One region of the Clostridium nitrophenolicum genome, then DNA from elsewhere that is predicted to be linked to it. Evidence: riboswitches for the same ligand, from Rfam matches in the RefSeq annotation. Region 1 holds a riboswitch; the other holds the start of a gene.
What was found. A riboswitch is a leader RNA that binds a small molecule or an ion and turns the genes downstream of it on or off. The one in region 1 is predicted to bind thiamine pyrophosphate.
Positions count from the first base shown of each region.

Region 2: linked by a shared signal. The riboswitch ahead of thiC (phosphomethylpyrimidine synthase ThiC) and the one ahead of tenA (thiaminase II) in region 1 are both predicted to bind thiamine pyrophosphate.

Region 1 covers NZ_AP042469.1:1,213,905-1,217,068, forward strand. Annotated here, with positions in the region: gene ACZ5N4_RS05535 (diguanylate cyclase domain-containing protein) at 1-23, shown strand, start outside; gene ACZ5N4_RS05540 (hypothetical protein) at 30-326, opposite strand; gene ACZ5N4_RS05545 (hypothetical protein) at 389-850, shown strand; TPP riboswitch at 1,213-1,321, shown strand; gene tenA (thiaminase II) at 1,419-2,078, shown strand; gene ACZ5N4_RS05555 (ABC transporter ATP-binding protein) at 2,085-2,837, shown strand; gene ACZ5N4_RS05560 (ABC transporter permease) at 2,834-3,164, shown strand, end outside.
Region 2 covers NZ_AP042469.1:4,517,516-4,520,679, reverse strand. Annotated here, with positions in the region: gene ACZ5N4_RS21440 (HD-GYP domain-containing protein) at 281-1,342, shown strand; TPP riboswitch at 1,416-1,514, shown strand; gene thiC (phosphomethylpyrimidine synthase ThiC) at 1,661-2,974, shown strand; gene ACZ5N4_RS21430 (hypothetical protein) at 2,991-3,164, opposite strand, start outside.

The sequences.
Region 1 (3,164 bases):
GAACACAAGACTATAATTGTTAAGTATCTTTAGTCTACCCTTTTTGTTATTAAGTCTTGAAGATTGGATATAATCATATTCTTTTTATTTAAGGAATTTTTTATAACTTCAACTTCTCTTTTTAACTTAATATTTTTGCTATGTACATTATTTAATTCTTTTTCCAGGCTTTTGATTTCTATTGTTTTATTTTGTATTATTGAAGTATACATATTGTCAATAGTTTCTTTTCTCTGGAAAAAGGTACTGCAATATTTTATGAGAGATAATAATAGCCTTTTTAGTGTTTCTAAGCATTTTATTATATTTAAATAAATTTTATCCATATTTAACACCTCCCATAGTGTTATTTTATACCTAATTTAACCATTAAAGCAAGGAGAAAAGCATGAGTGAAAAAGATGGTTTGCTGTCTAAGCTTATAAGAACATATAATGACTTCAAAAATAGAAAGATAAATAATTTAGACAGCAGAAAAGAAAAACTGAAGTTAAAACTTAAAAATGAACAGAATGACTTCAATCAGTTAATAAACGAACAGGAAAAGCTGAAAGAAGAGGATAAAAAGGTTGATTCAGTATTTAATTCACTAGTAGCAATATTAAAATCAAGAGGAATAATATTTGATATACCAAACAAAAATTTTCAAGTTAGAGAATGGGACAACCTGTATATAAAAAAATCAGATAACCTGTACAGCTTTGTAAATAAAAATGGAGTATGTTTGTATGTGCTTGAGAAAAAGTACTGTGATGTCATGGAGTATATAGTTAACAACTATTCATACAGCATTATAGTTATAAGAAAAAATCCGCACTCTTTGAAGGTGCAATTAAGAATCGTAAAGTAGTGTAGGGGTCCTAGGCCGAAAGTTAACTTATGCTCCGTGCTATGTTTCAAAGCTTCAGTCCGTTAAAAACTTTTAGTCAGTCTAAAGCTTGTGTTTTAGACGACCTAAGAACTTAGATAAACTCGCTCTGCTCAAACACTATCTAAGGTTCTAAGGTTGTCTTAAAACCCTTCACTAAGACTGACACAAAGTTTTTAAATCTACCTTCAGCTTTGGAAACATAGCCCTTCGTATAATTTAACTTTCTAGTTTGAAGCCCTATTGCATAAACTTGTGAATTAGAAAGATTTTAGTTAGCACTATTGACGTTGTTAATGTAGTGTAGTAAGATGACTTTGTAGGAAAACTTAATAAATTAAGATCATTGATCCCAGGGGGGCTGGTGTTACCAGCTGAGATTAAGAATAAAATTCTTTGACCCTATAACCTGATCTGGGTAATACCAGCGTAGGAAGAGGTTTTATGTATTTGAAAAATACCTTTATAGTTTTAAAGATATAGGTACAAACCTCGAAACGGTTTGTACCTTTTTTATTTTCAAAAATTAAAAAATTGGGGAGGCGTTAAGATGAAGTTTTCGGAAAGTTTATACGAAAGTGTTAAAGAAATTTGGGAATCCTATTATACTCATCCCTTTGTAAAGGGTATTGGGGATGGTACTTTAGGGGTAGATAAGTTTAAGTTTTATATGATTCAGGATTACATATATCTTTTAGATTACGCAAAGGTTTATGCATTAGGTATAGTAAAGGCAGACAGAGAAGAGATAATGCAGGGTTTTTCAACTATGGTAAATGGGATATTAAATGGGGAAATGAGTATTCATCGTTCTTATATGAAAAGGCTTGGGATTACTCAAGAGGAGGTTGAAAATACAAAAGCTTCACTTTCAAATATTTCATATACTCATTATATGCTAGCTGTATCTCAGATGGGTGGCTTGACAGAGCTTTCGGTATCCCTGCTAGCTTGTATGTGGAGCTATTTAGAGATTGGTAAAGTTTTAAGTAAAAATCCTGGGGCAACAGAACATGAATTTTACGGAGAATGGATTAGGGGCTATATTTCGGAAGAGTACAAAGAAGGTACTCAATGGGTTATAGATTTGGTAGATGAGCTTTCAGAAAACCTTTCAGCAAAGGATAAGGAAAAGCTGAAGGAGATATTTATAAATACTAGTAAATATGAATACATGTTTTGGGACATGTCTTACAATAAGGAGATGTAACTCTCAATGTTAAAGTTTTTTAATGTTAATTTTAAATATAAGAATGATTCAAAGCTTCTTATAGACAATTTGAGTTTTAATATAAATAAGGGAGAATTTATAAGTATAATTGGTCCAAGCGGATGCGGTAAGAGCACTATATTCAGATTGATTTCAAGACTTGAGCAAAGCTCTGGTGGAGATATTTATATTAATGACAACAATGTTAACGATATCGATAGCCCTATAGGATATATGCCTCAAAGTGACTTACTGATACCATGGAGGACTATTTTAGAAAATGCCTGTTTGCCTTTAGAAGTAGGTGGTAAAAAGCAAAAAGATGCAAAAAAGAAGGCTGAAGAATTTTTAGAGGTTTTTGGATTGGACAGCTATAAAGATAAGTATCCAAAGGATTTATCAGGAGGTATGAAGCAGAGAGTTTCTTTTATTAGAACATTACTTACGGGAGCAGAGGTTATGCTTTTAGATGAGCCCTTTAGTGCATTAGATGCTATAACAAAGATTTCTATGCAGGAGTGGCTTTTAAATCAGTGGTCAAAGTTTAATAAGACCATACTATTTATAACTCATGATGTTGAGGAAGCATTATTTTTATCTAATAAGATATTTGTTGTTTCCGAAAAGCCTATTACCAAACTAAAGGAAGTAGTAGTACCTGTTGGTTATCCAAGGGACAGGCATATGTTAAGTAGACCTGAAATACTAAGAATAAAAGAAGAGCTTGTAAATGAATTAAAGCAGAGGATTGAGCTATGAAGAAGTATAAATCATCAATAATTGTAGGCATTATATTTTTTATAATTTGGGAGGGGCTTGCAAGATATATAGATGCCATGTACATACTTCCATCACCAAGCAGAATATTAGAAAAGATTTGGGTTTTGAGAGAGGATCTTTTCTTAGTGCATCTTCCGGCTACGCTGCTGGTTACCTTTATGGGCCTTATTATATCAGTAGTTTTAGGTGTAGCCTTAGCTGTGGCAATGAGTTTGAGTGAAAAGATTGAAAAAGCTATATATCCTATTGTAGTTGTAACTCAAACTATACCGATTACTGCCTTAGCACCAATATTTGTACTTTGGT
Region 2 (3,164 bases), 2.5 Mb from region 1:
GGAGTATTAGAGCGGGTAGTCATCGGATAAACAGGAATAAAAAATTAGAAAATGAGCTGCCTTTCAAAGGCGGTTCATTTTTTATAAAAAATAGTGCACTTATAATTATATTTGCAGTATAATTAAATATATAATTATAGCATTACAGGTAAAAGTAGAGACATATTTAGCATATATTTGGGTATAGTGTCATATTATCTATTATTATTCTCATATAAAATATTATATAATTATTTACAGAAACAATATTTGTTAGCAAATTTAACTTTCGAGGTGAAATATGAAGCTGGAGATTATAAATAGATTAGAAGGAAATGAAGTATTAGGTAAAAATATATTCACTAATGATGGAAGAGTTTTATTAAGAGCAGGTACGGTGTTAAATAATAATTACATTAATAAAATGAGAGAACTGGGAATATTTTATGTATATGTAGAAGATAAAAGGTTAGAGGATGTTGAAGTAGAAGATGAAAATGTCAGCAGATTAAAGCAGACAACTATGGAATGTATGTCAAGGATGATGAAGAATATAACTGTCGTTTCTGATAAAAAGATAATGTCAGATTATCAGAAAATTGTTGATGAACTTATAGATTATATAGGTACAAGTGCAGATATAAATAAAAGCTTATATGACATCCAAACAAATAGCAACCAGACCTACGTGCATAGTATAGATGTTTGTGTTATGGCAACTTTTATAGGACATGCTATGAGAATGGACTCCAATTCAGTAAAAGAGTTAGGACTAGCTGCTGTTATGCATGATATAGGCAAAGCTCAGCTGCCAAAGAGTTTGTTAGAAAAAAAAGGAAACTTAACAAAAGAAGAGTTAAATGAATTTAAGGAACACCCTTATATAGGAGCTAATATTCTGAGAAAGAATATCAGAATTCCTGGGACAGTAGTTAGAGCAGTTCTACAACATCACGAGAGAATGGATGGTAAAGGATATCCTTATGGTTTAGAAGGCAAGAGTATATCAAAATATGCTCGTATAATTACTATAAGTGATGTGTATGATACTATAGCAAATAGCGGGGATTATAAAAAAACTTTCAGTCCAAATGATGCCTATGAGTTAATATTAGCAGGAAGTGGTACAATTTTTGATGAAGAAATAGTCAAGATATTTAGAAAATCCTTTTCAGTTTATCCTCTAGGCTGCTGTGTTAAGTTATCAAATAATGTTGAAGGATATGTAGTAAGGCAGAATGAAAATTTTCCTGACAGGCCTGTAATAAGAGTTATATATGACGCTGAAACAAGAAATGATATAGAACCTTATGAAATCGACTTAGTAGAGAGTATAAATTTAGTAGTAAAAAGTGTAGTTTAAACAAATATATTCTAATCCTTTACAAAGGTAATATATTGAAGTATAATTTTTATGTAGAAATAAATAGAGCCTTTGTATTTGCTAGGTGTGCCGTTTGGCTGAGAGGGCGTTTGCCTAAACCTTGGAACCTGATGTAGTTAACACTACCGGAGGGAAGCAATAGTGTAAATTAGTATATTCTTTGGATTTTACATGAAAGCTTATCTTTTGGTAAGCTTTCATTTTTTTTATTAGAAATATATTTAAGTTAAAAAGCCAGCATTACATATGGGGATATTTATGAACTACTAAAATTATATAAAAAGGAGACCGAAGATTATGAACTATACAACACAGATGGATGCTGCTAAAAAAGGCATCATTACAAATGAGATGAAAGTAGTTGCAGAAAAGGAACATATGGATGTTGGTCAATTAAGAGAGCTTATAGCTGAAGGAAAAGTTGTCATACCTGCGAATAAGAATCACAAAGCATTAAGTCCTGAAGGAGTAGGACAAGGTTTAAGAACAAAAATAAATGTTAATTTGGGAATTTCAAAGGACTGCTGTAATGTAGATGCAGAAGTTGAGAAGGTACAAAAAGCTATAGAAATGAAAGCAGAAGCTATAATGGATTTAAGTTCCTTTGGGAAAACTGAAGAGTTCAGAAGAAAGGTAGTAGAAATAAGTCCAGCAATGCTAGGCACAGTTCCAATGTATGATGCAGTAGGCTTTTATGATAAAGAACTAAGTGATATAACTTCAGAAGAATTTTTAAGAGTAATTGAAAAGCATGCTAAAGATGGAGTTGACTTCATGACTATTCATGCTGGTATAAACAGAGAAACTGCTCAGGTTTTTAAAAGGAATAAAAGAGTTATGAATATAGTTTCTAGAGGAGGATCACTTTTATATGCATGGATGGAACTTAATAACAAAGAAAATCCATTCTATGAATATTTCGATAAGGTTCTAGATATATGTGTAGAATATGATGTAACTATAAGTCTTGGAGATGCTTGTAGGCCAGGCTGCCTTGCAGATGCTACAGATGCCAGCCAAATTAAAGAACTTATGATTTTAGGTGAGTTAACAAAAAGAGCCTGGGAGAAAAATGTACAGGTTATGATAGAAGGACCTGGACACATGGCCTTAAATGAAATAGCCTCCAATATGATTTTAGAGAAGAAGCTATGTCATGGAGCTCCATTCTATGTTTTAGGACCTTTAGTTACAGATATTGCCCCAGGGTATGACCATATAACAAGTGCTATAGGAGGGGCTATTGCAGCAGCAAATGGTGCAGATTTCCTATGCTATGTTACTCCAGCAGAACACTTAAGACTTCCTAATCTAGAAGATATGAAAGAAGGTATTATTGCGAGTAAAATAGCTGCCCATGCTGCAGATATAGCAAAAGGAGTTAAAGGTGCTGAAGAATGGGATTTAGCTATGGCAAAAGCAAGACAGAAGTTAGATTGGGAATCAATGTTTGAACTTTCTATAGATCCAGAAAAAGCAAGAAGGTATAGAAGAGAATCCACGCCAGAACATAGTGATAGCTGTACTATGTGTGGAAAGATGTGCTCCGTAAGAAATATGAATAGAGTTATGGAAGGCAAAAATGTAAACATATTAAGGGAAGAGGACTAAAATATAGATGCCTCAATTACTTTCTGAGTAGTTGAGGCATCTTTCCTGTTAAGGCATATATGAAATCTTCATTTGGTTTTATGATCCATTTGCTATTTTGTTCATATAAGGTTAGCTTAGCTGTATTAGTAGTTTTAGGACAACCTTCACTATTTAAAGTTTTAGTTACATACTCTACTGCGGCCTTTAC